DNA from 3 places in the Neobacillus camarae genome. Region 3 is predicted to be linked to each of the others. Evidence: riboswitches for the same ligand, from Rfam matches in the RefSeq annotation. Region 3 holds a riboswitch; each other region holds the start of a gene.
What was found. A riboswitch is a leader RNA that binds a small molecule or an ion and turns the genes downstream of it on or off. The one in region 3 is predicted to bind glycine.
Positions count from the first base shown of each region.

Region 1: another riboswitch for glycine. It lies ahead of ACY8D0_RS10375 (amino acid permease); the one in region 3 lies ahead of gcvT (glycine cleavage system aminomethyltransferase GcvT).
Region 2: another riboswitch for glycine. It lies ahead of ACY8D0_RS12600 (ACT domain-containing protein); the one in region 3 lies ahead of gcvT (glycine cleavage system aminomethyltransferase GcvT).

Region 1 covers NZ_JBUCKX010000002.1:542,393-548,497, forward strand. Annotated here, with positions in the region: gene ACY8D0_RS10365 (tetratricopeptide repeat protein) at 1-1,244, shown strand, start outside; gene ACY8D0_RS10370 (NAD(P)H-dependent flavin oxidoreductase) at 1,338-2,291, opposite strand; glycine riboswitch at 2,606-2,686, shown strand; gene ACY8D0_RS10375 (amino acid permease) at 2,833-4,194, shown strand; gene pdxA (4-hydroxythreonine-4-phosphate dehydrogenase PdxA) at 4,610-5,575, opposite strand; gene ACY8D0_RS10385 (four-carbon acid sugar kinase family protein) at 5,599-6,105, opposite strand, start outside.
Region 2 covers NZ_JBUCKX010000002.1:1,040,123-1,046,227, forward strand. Annotated here, with positions in the region: partial or broken gene ACY8D0_RS12590 (multicopper oxidase family protein) at 1-1,192, opposite strand, end outside; gene ACY8D0_RS12595 (HNH nuclease-like protein HlpB) at 1,411-1,695, opposite strand; glycine riboswitch at 1,927-2,008, shown strand; gene ACY8D0_RS12600 (ACT domain-containing protein) at 2,099-2,374, shown strand; gene ACY8D0_RS12605 (PFL family protein) at 2,393-3,754, shown strand; gene ACY8D0_RS12610 (GtrA family protein) at 4,183-4,512, shown strand; gene ACY8D0_RS12615 (phosphatase PAP2 family protein) at 4,557-5,201, shown strand; gene ACY8D0_RS12620 (FxsA family protein) at 5,428-5,814, shown strand; gene ACY8D0_RS12625 (hypothetical protein) at 6,036-6,105, shown strand, end outside.
Region 3 covers NZ_JBUCKX010000003.1:888,885-894,989, reverse strand. Annotated here, with positions in the region: gene comGG (competence type IV pilus minor pilin ComGG) at 1-207, shown strand, start outside; gene ACY8D0_RS19755 (YqzE family protein) at 272-460, shown strand; gene ACY8D0_RS19750 (YqhG family protein) at 509-1,303, opposite strand; gene ACY8D0_RS19745 (DEAD/DEAH box helicase) at 1,281-2,972, opposite strand; glycine riboswitch at 3,119-3,209, shown strand; gene gcvT (glycine cleavage system aminomethyltransferase GcvT) at 3,424-4,530, shown strand; gene gcvPA (aminomethyl-transferring glycine dehydrogenase subunit GcvPA) at 4,548-5,894, shown strand; gene gcvPB (aminomethyl-transferring glycine dehydrogenase subunit GcvPB) at 5,887-6,105, shown strand, end outside.

The DNA.
Region 1 (6,105 bases), on a different contig from region 3:
CCGTACTCATGCATGCCATAATTAGAGGGAAAACAGATGTAGCATCCGCTCTTATTCCTACCTCGGATATCGGGGCGAAAGATCACAATGGTTATACTGCCTTTGAAATTGCTGTCATTAAAAATAATATGGTGATTGCCCAGCAACTGTTTGAACAAATGTATGAAAAATCGTTCATTTCTAAAGGAATGGCGGGATTAAACAAATTAGGCGAAGCAGGCTTGAAAAAAACAAAGTCAACTTTGACTAGCGCGCTATATAAAACGTCAGACCCTTTTCAAAAAGATCAAATTAGAATCAAATTAGCTGAAGTAGAAGAGAATTTGCGTGAAGTGGAAAAAGCAAAAAGAAGAATGATGCGTGAGGAGCAGGAACAAAAGGAGAATAAGAGAAAAGAACTTATCTCAGCTGCAAAAGAGCGCTTTAGGAAAGATATTATCAATTTGTTAAACACAAACAATACAAGTAACGATCATGAGGCTGCCATTAAATTGAAAAATCAATTAGCCAAAGAAGAAGAGGCCTATCACACAAAATTGGGCGAATTAGAACTTGTTATGGCTCAGCTTGATGAACAATACAACAAGCAAATTGATGAGATTAAAAGCTTATATTATCGTAGCCTTGCTGGTGAAAAGGGAGAATTTGAGACAACAGCACAATATGAGGCAAGGGTAGCAGAACAAAATAAGAAGAAAGAAGAACTGGATCGCTTCCTTCTTTACCCTGGACTTGCGGAAGATCGCCAATTGATACTAGAAATTAGAAATGCGATTGAGGAAGCTGCGAAGAATTATACACTAGAGAAAGAGGAAATCATCTCTAGAAATGAACAACAGAAGGAAGAGCTTGCGAAAGAGTATCAATTGCATAAGCAACATCTGGAGCAGGAAATTGAAGAAGAGATGCGAAAATCTTCGATTGCGTTTGCTGATAGAAGGACTGATATTGAAATGCGCTTGCAACTGTTTATATTCTATGTTTCTCCTATATTATCAACACTATCTATTGGGCGTTATGATGCGGACAAACAGCATTTCCCAATTGCAATGGGTGAGAACAACAGACAAGTTCACGTGCCAATTGAAAAAGCACCACAATTTAAAGAAAACTTTGATTCTCATCATGTATTTATTGATGGCGAATTTACTATTAAAAACAATCAACCGTTATTTTCTTGGAATATCATCATTCAAACCGCAGAAGGAGATAAATACACTTTCGATAGTGGGATGAGTGCATAGGATTGTTTTTTTTCTTCATAAATTATGAAAGCTAATATAGCAAAAGGTACCTGACCAAATCGCATGTACGATTAGGTAGCAGGTACCTTTACTTTAGCTGCAAGCCTGATATTCACTCATAATATTGTTGATAATGGTTTTTACAGGTAGAATATCTTTGATTTCATGGACTCTTGCTCCGGCAAAAACAAGACCATTCTCGCAATCTCCATTCATCGTTGTAATCAAAGAATCTAGCGTACAAAAACGATAAGAACAATTTTTTAAGCAATCTTGACAGTTTTTAATTTTGACTTTTTTATCATCCGAAATCAGTTCAATAAAATGGTTCTTAATGGCACGACCCTGAAGACCCACCGTTGTTTTGACTAAAATCGTATCTCCCTGCTCGGCATGTACATATTTTTCTTTAAAGGATAGGGGTGCATCACACTCTTCACTAGCCACGAACCTCGTTCCCATCTGGACTCCAGACGCTCCCACTCGTATTGCTCTCGCAAGATCCTCTCCCGTCATAATTCCTCCTGCCGCAATAACCGGAATCTTAACAGCTTCCACTACTTCTGGCAAAATATCAAACAAAGGTCTGTCTGTACCAAGGTGTCCGCCGGCCTCATGACCTTCCACCACCACTGCTGCGGCACCAAGACGTTCTGACAACTTCGCCAGCTTTGCGGAAGATACAATCGATATGACGGGTATGCCCGCTTCTTTGCCCCAAGCATACATATCCCTTGAAATGCCAGCACCTGATATAATGAAATCTACCTTTTCCTCAATGGCTGCTTTCATTTTTTCAGCAAAGTCATTCATCGCGAAAAGAACGTTGACGCCAATATAGCCAGTATCCTTTATACTGTCCTTCGCTTTTCTGATTTCCCATCTCATTTCTTCGACAGAAATCCCAGTTCCCGATATGATTCCTATTCCCCCAGCATTCGCTACGGCAGATGCGAGTCCGCTTAAAGAAATTCCTACCCCCATACCACCTTGCATGATTGGAACCAACGGCTGCATATGACCTATTTTTAATTGTGGAATGTTCAACAAAAAGACCCCATTTCATTAAGTTGATTAAGTGGATGCTTACTATCCCTTAATTTAAGCAATAGGGTCTCTCAATCATAGTGACGTTTATAATGGTTGATCCTAAAAGGTCACCATAAATCTCTGTTTGCCACAGAACGTTCAAATTTATCGTTTTCTAGTATAAAAATGAATGAGATCCTTGTGTGTGAAATGATTTATTGTTGACAAAACACTTACCAACTACTAAAATTAAAAATTATTTAGAAATAATGAGCACTATTTTAAAATTGAATTATTAGCAGGCTATGATGGCTATGGATCACACTATAGCAGGAGCAGCTTCTGGAGAGACCGCGGGTAATCCGCGGCGCCGAAGGGTTCACAATCTCAGGCAAAAGGACAGAAGAGTATTGAATATCTATTTGTTGTGCTGATATTCGTCAGCATACAAATACTTATTTGTTATTCTTATGACTTAAGAGATTGGGAGAGTACCCAGTCTCTTTTTTTATTGCCCATTGTATCAAAACAGTAACTTCATACTGAGGAGGAGACAGAAGTGGCACAACAAGAATTAAAGAGGGATTTAGCCAATCGGCATGTTCAACTAATCGCGATTGGCGGCACAATTGGAACTGGATTATTTTTGGGATCGGGAAAAGCGATACAGCTGGCAGGCCCATCTATCATTTTTGCTTATCTCATCGTAGGGATGGCCGTGTTTTTTGTCATGAGAGCGCTGGGGGAACTGCTGTTGTCTAAAGCGGGTTATCAGTCTTTTACAGACATTGCCGAAGACTATCTTGGACCTCGGGCCGCGTTTGTAACGGGATGGACCTATTGGTTTTGCTGGATCATGACCGCCATGGCTGATGTGATTGCGGTTGGGGTCTATGTCCAATATTGGTTCGACATCCCCCAGTGGATACCGGCCGTCATCTGCTTAATCATTTTATTGGGACTCAATTTATTGACGGTCAAGCTTTTCGGAGAGTTAGAGTTTTGGTTTGCCCTGATAAAAGTCATCACTATTGTCGCATTGATCGTGCTTGGGGTTATTTTGCTGGTGATGGGATTCAAAACGGACGCCGGAAACGTAACGGTCCAAAATCTTTGGAACCATGGAGGACTTTTTCCCAACGGAATCACAGGTTTCTTGCTTTCTTTCCAAATGGTCGTGTTTGCCTATGTTGGTGTGGAATTGGTGGGGGTATCGGCAGCGGAAACCTCCGATCCGGAAAAAAATATCCCTTCTGCCATTAATAAAATACCTTTACGGATTCTATTTTTCTACGTCGGTGCTCTCATCGTCTTGTTATGCGTGAACCCGTGGATGGAACTGAATGCGGCAGAAAGTCCCTTTGTCAAAACGTTTCGTTTGGTCGGCATTCCGGTTGCAGCAGGGATCATTAATTTTGTCGTATTGACGTCTGCCGCTTCCGCTTGTAACAGCGGGATGTTTTCCACCAGCCGGATTCTATTTAATTTAAGCAAAAATAATCAAGCGCCATCCCATCTAGCAAAACTGAATCAAAATCATGTACCGAGCAACGCGTTAGGGATGTCCACGCTTGTCCTATCAGTGGGGGCTCTATTGAGCAAACTTGTTCCGGAACAAGCTTTTGGCATCGTGACCACCATTAGTGCGATTTGTTTTATTTGGGTGTGGGGGGTTATTCTAGTTTGTCATGTACGGTATAAGAAAACACGTCCCGAGTTGCACGCCAAATCCAAATTTAAAGCACCGTTGACCCCGTTCATGAATTATGTCGTCCTGACGTTGTTTGCCGTGATTCTCGTTATTATGCTGTTTGCAAAAGAAACACGTCCGGCTTTGTTGTTGACACCTCTATGGTTCATTCTGTTGTTTGTTTTGTATCCAGGTAATAGAAAGAAGGGAAACAAGACTAAAGCTGCATAGAATTGAAATATGCTCAATGATTCTTCAGAGTGATCAGGTACTGGCAATTATCGTGCTATGCTGACTATTTAGAGAGTCAGGAAATGAAAAATCCCAAAACCGGAAGAATAGCCGCTTTCCCTTAAATCTGAAATAATCAGGAGTTTGTCGGGCGGCTTTCGACGCCGCCGATCAGCTGAGAAGGACAATCACTGTCACGTTCAGTCCCTGGGATTGTGGCTGCGTCCGAGCATGGGCAAAACGGCCTTTGCACTACATCTTGCCTTCTGTACCGCCAAGCAGGACATTCCCCTTATTTTTGCACTCGAGAGTTCATGAACAAGTCGACAAAAGGTGGGGGAATGCGCCTGTGTCCTCGCGGTTAGGGAGTCTGGGACGGCTATCAGCAGCCCCTGAATCCCATTGCAAATCGTTCTTAATGGTAATGCGCAAGTTCCTTAGCTTGAACTATAGCTTCTAACATGCTATTTTCGTCTGCTATCCCCTTGCCTGCTATGTCAAATGCAGTGCCATGATCTACACTTGTTCTAATAATGGGCAAACCTACAGTAATGTTAACTCCTGATTCTAGACCCAAAACCTTAATAGGTACATGCCCTTGATCATGGTACATAGCCACGACTATATCAAAATCCCCACGTACTGCTCGGAAAAATAAAGTGTCTGCAGGAAGAGGACCGGCAACATTAATTCCTTCTTCGATTGCTTGATTAACGGCCGGGATGATTTTATCTTCTTCCTCTCCATTACCGAATAACCCGCCTTCTCCAGCATGGGGATTTATCCCGCAAACGGCAATTCGCGGTTTGTGTATTCCAGCATTTTCAAGCGTTTGGTGAGCCAAATTGATGACTTTATACACTCTTTCAGGATTAATAATATTCACAGCATTAATTAGTCCAGTGTGAGTAGTTACATGGATCACCTTTAATTTGGGGGAGGATAGCATCATGGCGTAATCAGAGGACCCTGTTAGATCAGCCAGAATTTCTGTATGTCCAGGGTACAAATGTCCTCCTTTTTGTAAGGCTTCTTTGTTGAGAGGAGCCGTGCATATAGCGTCAACTTGTTGTTTTTGTGATAGTTCAATTGCTTTTTTTAGGTATTGGAAAGCAGCATCTCCGGCTTTTTCAGATATTTTACCGAATGGTAGGTCATAAGGAAGTAAATTTAAGTCTATACAATTAACTACTCCATAGTTATAAGAAACGTCTTTTGGCATTTCAATGCTACGCAGTTCTAGATCACAATTAATGATTTCCTTCGCTTTTTGAAGAATATTTAAATCGCCTATGACAAAAGGGTGGCATATATCATATACCCTCTCGTGGGTAAGCGCCTTCATTATGATTTCTGGTCCAACTCCTGAGGCATCCCCCATAGTAATTGCAATGATTGGTTTAGTCACTTTAAATTTCTCCTTCCTGTTAAATAGTTCATGGCGTTAACTAAAGAATATAAATTCCCGAACGAACCGGCTTTTGTAATGGCATAAAATACTCTTTCACCATGAAGTCTTCCAATTGGGATACCAGGTTCGAATTCATCTAATAGTTCAATACTGTTAATTTCCATTGCTGAACAAATAGCTTTGGCGGTATCTCCCCCTGTTAAAATTAGGCCATTTATTTTATGGAATGCTAAAACCTGTGTAATGATTTCCCCCATATTTTTCATGATGAAATTAGAAGTCGCTGTATTATCTAAACCTAGCCCTCTAGCTAAATCCTGACAGGTTTGTATATGGGCATGAGTTGAATTCATTTGAAAGGAGACACTTTTTCCAGCATTAAGAGAAAGGTTTATAAGGGATATGCACCTACTTTTCTCCATTGCATTCTCCTGAGGAGACTTTAATAGAAGTAGGGGATCGATGACTATTGACTCTACGTAGTCCAGTTTACTTACCTC
Region 2 (6,105 bases), on a different contig from region 3:
ATCGTTCCGTTATAAGGCGTCTCGGTTAAAGGCAAGTCAAACCACTGCAAATCATTTAACAATAGGAGCAGCCGTTGAAACTCATCCATTCTCTCCTCTAGTGTGTTAATTCTCGTAACAACAGCTTCATCTTTATTCAGGCGTTCCAGACAGCTGAGCCGTTTAGGTATCTCACTGGTGTCGGGGTGAGAAAGACTTTCTTTTACACGGAACTGCATAATCTGAGATAGGTCCTCATTAGGCGCATCTCCTGCAGGAAAGGGAGCATTGGCACTATTAGTAAGAATAATCCGATTTCCATTTTGATTTGAAAAATCAATGATTACATCGGCCCGCTCCGCCGGGGCTAGAATAATCGTGTTCGTTTCTACCTTGGATTCCAATAAGCCGCCTTCGGTTCCAATTTGGATAAACTTTTGACCCGAGCTCAATTGCATTTTGTAAAAACGGGCATTTGATCCGTTTAAAATGCGGAAACGATATTTCCGGGGTTCTACCTCCAAATAAGGCCACACTTTTCCGTTTACTAAAATCGTATCTCCAAAAAATTCTGGTACGATAGATGGGTTAGGAAAGTGGGGAACTTCTTCCGGAGGCGGTATGACATCGGGTTGAGAAGAATAAAAAAGTTCACCATTCGGATAGAAAGACCGGTCTTGGATTACCATGGGAATTTCATAGGGTCCGCTTGGCAGATTTAAGCTCTCTTCCTGGTCATCCCGAATTAGATAAAATCCTGCCAAACCCGCATACACATTAAGGCGTGTGATACCCAACGCGTGGTCGTGGTACCAAAGAGTGGTGGGTCGCTGACAGTTAGGATAGTAGTAGACTTTTTCAAGAAATTTTGGCCCTCTTTTTTCAAAATCACGAGTAAACCAAGCTTCAGGATAACCATCGTACTCGGGCCGGACGCGTCCTCCATGTAAATGAACTACCGTTCGGACAGAAGGCTGGTCTGGCGTGGTTCGTTTTTCCATTTGACATATATCGGTTCGTTTCTTCTTACCTCAAAAGTTGGACCAGGGTAGGACCCGTTGAATCCCCAAACCGTTGTTTCAGGCAAGTCCCGGTGCAGTTTTTGCTTCACTTGTTTCATGGAGACTTCGTAGTAAGGTTTGCCATTCCGGAATCCCACCGGTTTAACGACGGATGGAATGGGCAAAGTATCCACAAACTTTTTAAGCTGCATTATGCTGTTCTCCTTTCGCAAAAAGTAATTACGTGTCCAGACATTCCTATACCATGGACATACTATAGTTAATGTAGGAAATGGGAAAATGTCTGGACAAGTATGGAGAAATAACGATTATGGGCTTGTAAACTAGTACACTTGTAATTTTTTAACAGCAAGGGGAGGAATAGACAGCTATTTATGAACGAAGCAGGCAGCTATCGCTGGGGGGGATGTTATCTTTTCCTCCGTTCCTTCGACTTTTTTATTTTCATGATTTTGCTCGAAGGTTGTTTCCGAATCCATTTGATAAACCGGGCCAATTTTTCATCTTTCCTTAAATCAGGAATAGAAGTCAGCCGTGCTGCAATTTCTTCATTGGTATAAAGGGCATGAATTTGCTTATGGCACGGAATGCAAAGGTTGGCAGTGTCCCCGAACGTTCCGCCCATCTCCTTGGGAAGCAAATGATGAACCGTAATTTCCACCTCCTCCCGTCCACAAAGCTCACAAATCCCCATAAACCAACCCTCCAGCCAATTTTTGTATATTATTATGCGCCTTTTTAAGAAATTAAATGTGGAGTCTGTCCCCCGCTAGAGTAACGCATTACCGCAACGGGGGCCTGTCCCCCACCTAAGTAATGCTTTAACGCAGCAGACAAACTCTTTTCATTGACTGAATCAGGATATATTGCTACTATTGGTTTAATTCAATTAAGCGCGATGAATGCTATGGATGATACTATAGCAGGAGCAGCTTCTGGAGAGACCCCATGGATTGGTGCGGCGCCGAAGGATTCATAATCTCAGGCAAAAGGACAGGAGAAATGTGGTGCAAAGCCAAAAAAGTTGCACACGTTTTTTCCCTGAGATTGGACATAGGATCCAATCTTTTTTTATTTTTCATAATGAGGTGGGAACAATGGCAAGCAGACGTGCAGTCGTAAGTGTAATCGGGAAGGACAAAGTAGGGATTATTGCCCGTGTGACAACTATATTGGCGGACAATAAAATGAACATTTTGGATATCAGCCAAACGATTTTACAGGAATTTTTTACGATGATGATGATTATCGATGTATCACAAACCAACGATTTAAATAAACTGCAGGATGAATTGAACCTTGTCGGTGAGGAAATGGATTTAAAGATTCACATCCAGTTAGAGGAAATTTTTCAAGCAATGCACCGAATTTAAGGGAAGGGGTGAGGCAAAATGAACATTGGCATGGATGAAATACTGCAAACCATTCGCATGGTGCAAATGGAAAACCTGGATATCCGAACTGTGACCATGGGCATCAGCCTACTTGACTGTGCCGATTCTGATTTTGAAAAAATGAACCGGCGGGTTTTGGAGAAAATTATGGGCTATGCGAAAAACTTAAGGGCAACGGCCGAGCAAACGGAAAAGGAATATGGGGTTCCTATCATCAACAAGCGGATTTCCATTACACCGATTGCGGAAATTCTAGGGAATGCCACTGTGGAACAAGCGGTGGAATTGGCCAAAACCCTTGACCAGGCTGCCAAAGAGCTGGGGGTTGACTTTATTGGCGGTTTCTCTGCCTTGGTTCACAAAGGCATGTCAAAGGGGGACGAGACCCTGCTTAAGGCGTTACCGGAAGCGCTAAGCGTCACTGAGCGGGTCTGTGCTTCTGTATCAGTTGGAACAACCCGGACGGGAATTAATATGGACGCCGTTAGGCAACTTGGTTTTATTATTAAGGATGCCGCGGAACGCACGAAGGACCAAAATGGGATTGCCTGCGCCAAGCTGGTCGTCTTTTGTAACCCTGTGGAGGACAACCCCTTCATGGCGGGAGCCTTTCATGGTGCCGGTGAGGGAGAAGCGGTCATTAACGTCGGCGTCAGCGGCCCCGGCGTGGTTTTAAATGCACTAAGAAAGCATCCGAATGTAGATTTAGGAGAAGTTTCCGATATTATTAAAAAAACAGTCTTTAAAATAACTCGTGCCGGCGAGTTGATTGGCCGGGAAGTGGCCAAGCGTCTTGGAGTGCCGTTCGGAATCATGGACTTGTCGCTTGCCCCAACCAATGCCTTAAATGATAGTGTGGCCGAGATTCTTGAGGAGATCGGTTTAGAGAGGGTAGGAACCCACGGAACGATCGCGGCGCTCGCGCTTATGAACGATGCCGTGAAAAAAGGCGGGGCGATGGCAAGCTCCTATGTGGGCGGTTTAAGCGGTGCGTTTATTCCGGTCAGTGAGGACAACGGCATGATACGGGGCATCGTCGACGGGGCGCTGACGTTATCCAAGCTGGAAGCCATGACCTGCGTCTGCTCGGTCGGTCTTGACATGATTGCCCTAAGCGGTGATGTAACACCGGCTGCTCTTTCCGGCATCATCGCTGATGAAGCGGCAATTGGTATGATCAACAAGAAAACCACAGCGGTTCGGGTCATCCCGGTTCCTGACAGCAAAGAAGGCGACATGGTCGAATTCGGCGGCCTGCTCGGCAGAGCCCCCGTCATCGGCGTCAACCCCTTCAGCCCAGAAAAAATGATCAACCGTGGCGGCCGAATCCCAGCCCCGCTCCAAGCCTTAATCAACTAGCAACACGCAAATAACCAACAAATCAAAAAACTAAAAAAAGCTCCTGTTGTAGAAGTTGAAAAACTCCACTACAACAGGAGCTTTTTTACTTTACCAGAGTGGGGGACAGTCCCCCGCTGCTTTAAAGCATTAGTTGAGTGGGGCGTTGTCCCGACTATTATAAGTGGTTTGGCTTTATCCGATTCATTCGGGTTTGGGTGTCAAAGTCAGGTATGTTTGGCGAATATATCGGGGAAATTTATCTTGAGGTCTATCACCGACCGAGACATGGTGATTGAGTAAGATTCGTTTTTCTCAATCCTTTATGGAGCAAAAAAACTGAATCTAATGTAAGATAGGAGAGTCTATGAAAGGTACATTTGTCCACTTTATCTTGGTAGGAATCATAAATACGTTCGTAGGCTTGAACATTATGTACCTGTCTTTGCATGCGGCAGGGCTATCCTACTAACTGTCAACGTTCCTTGGAAACTGTGGGTGCGTGTGTAAGTTTCTTTTTAAATAAAAATTTCACATTTAATAGTAAAAATCCGGCACCAACATCTGCCCTTTGTGATAATGGCCTGTATTTCATTTCCTATGATGTCGGAAAAAATATGGTGGTTTGGGCATTAAAGAATAACCACTCGCTTCCATCCAATATCAAAACCGACCTATCTGTCCTTATAGGTACTGGACTGTATAAGTTGTTAAATTACTTGGGACAAAAGATATTTGTTTTTTCCAAAAGGCAATCGGTTAATTTAAAAAATTATTAAGAGAAATATATGTACTAGCAATTGTATGCCTGGAGGACATGTTCATGAGTCTAAAATACCATCTGGTTATTGCTTTTATGATTAGTTTAGTCTGTGTGGGCGGTTTTCTTTTTACTGCTTCATTAATAAGTGATCACCATATCATTAAATTTGACAGTATTGTCATTGCTGCAATTCAAGGACTGGAGTCGCCATGGGTGACAAAGGTAATGAAATGGTTCACCTTTGTTGGTTCTTTTCCAGTCATTACGGTCATCAGTGTGGTTGTCATTTTCTTTGGTTACAAAGTTTTGCATCACCGTCAAGAAATCATATTATTTATCTTTGCGATCATTGGCTCAACCGTGATAAACCATATTTTAAAACAGGTTTATCACCGGGTCCGGCCCGATATTCATCGGTTAATCAATATCTCAGGCTACAGTTATCCAAGCGGCCATGCCATGAACGCATTTACCGTCTATGTCATTCTTACTTTTTTGCTTTGGCGCCATATTCCCAGCAGGTGGGGAAGGACCTTGTTAATCGTCTTTAGTACGGTTATGATTCTAGCAATTGGAATCAGCCGGATTTACTTGGGAGTACATTATCCAAGCGATATTATCGGAGGTTATTTGGCAAGCGGATGCTGGCTGACAGTGGCCATTTGGTTTTTCCAGTATTATAAAGAAAAAAAGCGGTCCATGTAAAAATTGCATGGTGATAGGTTGCCGCCTGGACCCTGTCCCCAATCCAGCTAAACCCCGGATTATTAATGAAATCTTAAGGAGTAACCATGATAATGGGAAACAAGGGAGGGCAGCTTAGTCGCTCTGGCTTGCACGACAGGGAAATTCCCATAGTAAAAAAGAGGTCCACCTGCCTACTGGCTAATAGGGGATACTCACCAGTTTACCGCCGAAAAGGAGATTGCCTATGCGTTATTTATTTTTCTTTATTATAGCCGTACCCGCGGCCGATATAGGGTTATTATTGGTTTCAGGTAAAGTAATCGGAGTGTGGCTCACGGTGATGCTAATTATCTTAACAGGTGTCCTAGGGGCCTATTTGGCAAAGAAGGAAGGGCTGCAAACACTCAGAACCCTCCAAGCACAACTGCAACATGGTCAACTCCCTGGCGATGCCGTCCTGGATGGGATTTGTATCCTTATTGGAGGGACCCTTCTCCTGACACCAGGCTATATCACCGACATTACCGGCTTTCTCATGCTGTTTCCACCAACAAGAAAAATTATCAAGCGATACATGCTCAAACACATAAAAAGGAAAATCACTCGCAGCAATATAAAAATAATCAAATAAACACAAGTCGAAGAACTCCGTGGGCTAGACCCCAGTGCATTAACGCTTTATCGAAGTGGGGGCCAGTCCCCCAGTGCGTTAACGCTTTACCCTGATGGGGGACTGACTGGCCCTTGGCATTTGTCACACTTTAAGGACATTTTGCATAATGTTTTGATAGGGAAGTATAAAGTTAGTTTAGCAGGAGATAATTGGGATATGGATGAGAGGGAGGTTTTATTGTGAGACAGCCTTTTGACTATGCCCAGCTATTTTATAATGAAGTGATTTTCTATTTGGAACAAAAATGGA
Region 3 (6,105 bases):
GAAATGATGTTTCAAGCAGGGGAGGCGATTCCGGCTAAGGGCACGGTTGCTTATCAGAATGGGAATGTCGACTATGTGGCAGAGGTACCGATTGGCACCGTTCAAAAAATAAATTTTACTTTAAAATTGCAGTCGGGGGAAACAATGATAGGCAGAGGATATTTTGATACCAGCCTGAAAAAATTTATTAGGTGGGTGGAATTATAAAACATTCGTTTTGAAATATTAAAAAACTGGACATACTTGTGAATGAAAAAGGCAGGTGTGCACGATGAAAACGAATGATTATGTAAAATATATGACCCAAACCTTTGTAAAATATGTAGACCAGCCAAAGGATGAGCGAAAAAGATTGCGCCTGGAGAAAAAGCAGGCGAAGGCCTCATTCTGGTATAGATGGTTTGGGATCCTCCCATACGTCCTTTACTCTGAATTTAAAAGAATGCGAAAAGTGAAATAAATAATGGTAACCCCCAAGCCGATAATAGGTCCTTGGGGGTTCTTTTCCTTATAGTGCTTTTTCTGTTAAATAAAATAGGCCTCCGTTGATGAAAGATATATTAATTTTTGGCTCGTATTGCTCTTTAAGTGCTTGTTTTTCTGTTTGATAACTTTCATTCTCATCATCTTCTGCATCTTCATAAAAATGGTCTAAAAGCTTTAAATCTTTCTCCCAACGTCCTATAGCCTCATCCGCCCAGTTGTGTTCCTCGTCTTCAATCGTCATCCGCAAATAATTTTCAATTCGTTTCATGCCACTTTGTGGCTTAACTAATGGGGATAACGTAAAGGAATAATCCGGTATTTTAGGTGTTAACGGTATTGGCATGAGCTGGTCATGAAAGTCTTCCACCATTCTGCCATTGATCAATTGCAGGCCAATTGATTTATAAACATCGCGCTTACGGTCACATTGGTACGAGATTTTTACATTCATGCATAGCCATGGATACAAAGCCGTCTGCCTGTTGCCGTTAGGATGGTGTTCATAAAGCCGGATATATTTTGACAGATTTTTAGTGGATTCAAAAATCTGGTGCAGCCGGGGTGACCCAAAATGGATTGTTTCACCACGGACCTTTTCCGGCGCTGTATTTTTATCCGTGATCAGGGTAAGCTTCATGGGATTTGGGACTCCGCCTGTTCTTTCAAGGTAATGCCAGTAAAAGGGGCGGTTCATCAATTCTTTATCAAGCTCAATGGTGAGCTGTACCGTGAGATAGCTTGGGTGATTCTCCAAGACCGGACAGTCATTGGCCTGAAAATAGCTTAACAGAAAGTTATGAATTTCCTGCTGCTGCATGGGACTTTCCATCCTCCTTCATATCCTGGGCAAATTCAATCATGGAAGACAAATTCTCCATTTTAATTCTCATTTCACCCTCGGAACGCGATTTTCCAAATATATCAATTAAATGGTCCTCTAAATTGCCGAATTCCAGTTTTGATAAAATATCATCCAGTTCGCCAATTACTTTCTCAAACAGGTCAATCTTTTCATACAAAAGCTTTAAAATATGCTCTTCTACCGTATTTTTGATGGCGAAATTATAGATTCTGACGTCCTGTTCCTGGCCAAGCCGGTGTATCCGGCCAATTCGCTGTTCCAGCCTCATCGGATTCCATGGCAGATCAAAGTTGATGATATGGTGGCAAAACTGCAGGTTAATTCCTTCACCGCCAGCCTCGGTGGCAATCAGAACCTGCATATTGTTTTGGAACAATTGCCGCATCCAATCCTTTTTGCCGCGCTTAAAACCGCCGCGGAAAGGGACCGATGATATTCCATGTTGTTTTAAATACCATTGCAAATATAATTGGGTGGCCCGGTATTCCGTGAATATGATGACTTTATCATTAATTTGTTGAATGAGTTCAAGTGCTTTTTCTGCTTTTGAATTGGTTTGGACTTCTTCTACTTTTTTTATTAGAGATGCAATCTGATCTTCGTAAGCCTGCGAAGGATTTTCCTGCTTTTGAAGCATGTTTTTTAAGGTGTAAAATACCGCTTCCCTGCTGCTGCATGCTTCCCGCTGTAATGTCATAACCGAAAAACTGCTCGTTTGTATCCAATCTCCTGCCGCTTTAAGGTCGCAAATGGCATCATAAAGTCCTTTCTCTGTAGGGGAAAACTCGATTGGAATCGTTTCGACATGACGTTTGGTCCATTCGATGCCGGTATCAGCACGGCGGTTGCGAATCATTACCTTGTTTACTAATTCCTTTAGATGCTCGTCATCATTTAACGAACGGGCATCCCGCTTATATTTTTCATAAAACGCGGTTTGGCTGCCTAAATGCCCTGGCTTTAACAGTGATACCAGGTTGAAAATCTCTTCAATTCGGTTTTGGATTGGGGTGGCTGTTAATAATAAACAAAACTTTTTTTTCAAGTTTTGGACAAATTCATAGTTTTTGGTTTTGTTATTTTTAAGTTTGTGGGCTTCATCAATAATAATCAAATCGTAATTCTGTTGATAAATAATATCCCGATGAGGATTTCGTTTGGCCGTGTCGATGGAAGATACCACGACATCCGCTTGCTCCCACACATAACTTTTCCTTTGGGTAATGGCCGGAATGTAAAACTTATTAATCAATTCCTGTGCCCATTGTGTAACCAGCGAGGCAGGCACAAGAATCAGCACCTTTTTCACAAGCCCGCGGATCATGTATTCTTTCAGGATCAGCCCAGCTTCAATGGTTTTTCCAAGTCCTACCTCATCTGCCAGAATGGCTTTACCATTCATATTTTCAATCACCTGCTTGGCCGTTTCTAGTTGGTGCGGCAGCGGAGTTAAGTTTGGCAGGTGTTTGGGTGCCTGAAGGCCCTCAAATTCCGGTATGACCAGTTGTTTTTCAATTTGAATTGCTAGCTTAAACAGTTCCCAATTTCCCCATGGACCATCATGGTCGATTTTATGTAGAAAATCATCCTGCCAGGACGAATCAAAATGTATGTCAACTGTCATAATTTCAGCTCCTTTAAAAATTATTGCCCATCTATAGCTTTAATGGTAGGATGATAATAAGCTTAGAAAGTTTTAAATATTTTTAATTAGGGATTTTTCTAGAAGTATATTTAGTATGACCAAATTGGAAAATATTATGAATGCGGATGATAACAAGGGGAGAGACTACCTTGGTAGCGCCGAAGGAGCAAACAGATATCCTGTGAATCTCTCAGGCAAAAGTACACTTGTTTGACGCAACTCTGGAGAGTGCTGCTATTTAGCAGCCACCAAAGGGGAAAGCCATAATTGGTTAAACTTTCAGGTGCAAGGACAGAGACTCACTTTCATTGGAAAGGGAGTTTTCTGTCCTTTTTTGTTTCCTGTCAGGTATCCCAGCATGATTTTTTAAGAGGGAAGAATGTTACTAATCAATGAACAACTTTTATAACCAAACAAAGGGGGATTACGGATGACCGAATTGAAACGCACTCCGCTTTTTGAAGTGTATCAGGAACACGGGGGGAAAACGATTGATTTCGGGGGCTGGGAGCTTCCGGTTCAGTTCTCCAGCATTAAAGAGGAACACGAAGCTGTCCGGACCAGGGCGGGCTTGTTTGATGTGTCACATATGGGTGAAATTGAAGTAAAAGGCCCCGATAGTCTGAAATATTTGCAAAAGCTGATGACCAATGATGTGTCCAAACTCGCAACTGGTGGCGCCCAATACACGGCGATGTGCTATGCAAATGGCGGTACGGTTGATGATTTGCTTGTTTATCAAATGGAGGAGTCGCACTACTTGCTCGTGGTCAATGCCTCCAATATTGACAAGGACTATAAGTGGCTGGAAGAACACCTTGAAGGCGAGGTCACCATTGATAATTTATCAGAAACCACGGCACAACTGGCACTGCAGGGTCCTTTGTCCCTAAAAGTATTACAAAAACTTTCCGGAAGTACGGATTTGAATCAGATTGGCTACTTTAAATTCCAACAACAGGCTGACATAAATGGCATCTCGGTTTTGGTCTCGAGAACAGGCTATACCGGGGAAGATGGTTTTGAAATCTACTGCCATGCAAGCGATGCTGTTAAACTTTGGAAATTGATTTTAGAAGCAGGAAAGGAAGAAGGGGTCATTCCTTGCGGTTTGGGAGCACGGGATACCCTTCGTTTCGAAGCAAAGTTGGCCCTTTACGGCCAAGAGTTATCGCCGGAAATTTCCCCGCTCGAAGCAGGTATTGGTTTTGCTGTCAAATTGAACAAAGAAGCCGATTTTATTGGAAAACAGGCGTTAACGAAGCAAAAAGAACAAGGGGTGCCAAGAAAAATTGTCGGTATCGAAATGGTCGACCGTGGTATACCGCGGCACGGCTATCCCGTCTTTAGGGATGACCGTAAAATTGGGGAAGTAACAACGGGAACGCAATCGCCAACCTTAAAGAAAAATATCGGTCTTGCACTGGTTTCTTCCGAATTCAGTGAAACCGGCACCGAATTGGATGTGGAAATCCGCGGAAAACGGTTGAAGGCCAAAGTGGTTCCAACCCCATTTTATAAAAGAGAAAGGCAATAGCAGGAGGGAGAAACGAAATGCAACATCGCTACTTACCTATGACTGATCAAGATAAAAAGGTTATGCTTGAGACAATTGGGGTATCGACCGTGGATGAACTATTTAGCGATATCCCCGAAAAGGTGAGGTTTAAGGGGGCGTACAACATTAAACCTGCCAAATCCGAAACACCCTTGATGAAGGAATTGTTTAAGCTGGCAAGTAAAAATGCCGATTTGAAAACAAATGTTTCCTTCCTTGGTGCCGGGGTTTACGACCATTATATTCCCGTTATTGTCGACCACGTTTTGTCCAGGTCGGAGTTCTATACAGCCTACACGCCGTACCAACCGGAAATCTCCCAAGGAGAGCTGCAGGCCATTTTCGAATTCCAAACAATGATTTGTGAATTAACAGGAATGGATGTCACCAACTCCTCCATGTATGATGGCGGGACCGCTCTTGCTGAGTCTGCAATGTTAAGTGCCGGCCATACAAAACGTAAAACCATCATCGTTTCAGAGGGGGTGCATCCAGAGTCAAGGGAAGTCCTCAAAACATATGCAAAGGGTCAGCACCTTCAGGTAATTGAGGCTCCGGTAAAGAATGGGATTACCGATGTCGAGGCTTTGGAAAATTTGGTGGATGACAATGTCGCAGCTGTCATTATCCAATATCCGAACTTTTTTGGGAGAATTGAGCCGTTAAAGGATTTTGAATCGACCATCCATAAGCATAAAGGATTGTTTGTTGTATCCAGTAACCCATTATCGCTTGGAGTCTTGACACCACCTGGTGCACTTGGCGCTGACATCGTCATTGGCGATGCCCAAGTCTTTGGCATCCCAACCGCGTTTGGTGGACCGCATTGTGGTTATTTTGCTGTCACTAGTAAACTGATGCGAAAGCTTCCAGGGCGTTTGGTGGGGCAGACAACGGATGACCAAGGCCGCCGCGGTTTCGTGTTAACCCTGCAAGCACGTGAACAACATATCCGCCGCGATAAAGCGACCTCCAATATTTGTTCCAACCAGGCCTTAAATGCCCTGGCCGCATCTGTCGCGATGACCGCGCTGGGGAAGAAGGGTGTCAGGGAAATGGCTGTAGCGAATATGCAAAAAGCACACTACGCGAAAACAGCTTTTAAACAGGCTGGCTTTGAAATTGCTTTTGACGGTTACTGCTTTAATGAATTCGTCATTAAATTAAGCAAACCGGTGCAAGAGATCAACCGGAAGCTGGTGGAAAAGGGAATGATCGGCGGTTACGATTTAGGAAGGGACTATCCATTGCTTTCTAATCAAATGTTGATTGCCGTTACGGAGCAGAGAACCAAGGAAGAAATAGATTCATTTGTGAAAGAAATGGGGGATCTCAATGCATAATCAAGACCAAGCGCTCATTTTTGAACTTAGTACACCAGGCCGGATCGGTTATAGTCTCCCAGAAATGGACGTACCTGAAATGGATTTAGACTCTCTTGTTCCAGAAGGCTATTTGCGGCAAGCAGAACCTTTGCTGCCTGAGGTTTCTGAACTTGATATTATGCGTCATTACACATCCCTGTCACGGAGAAACCACGGCGTGGATTCAGGT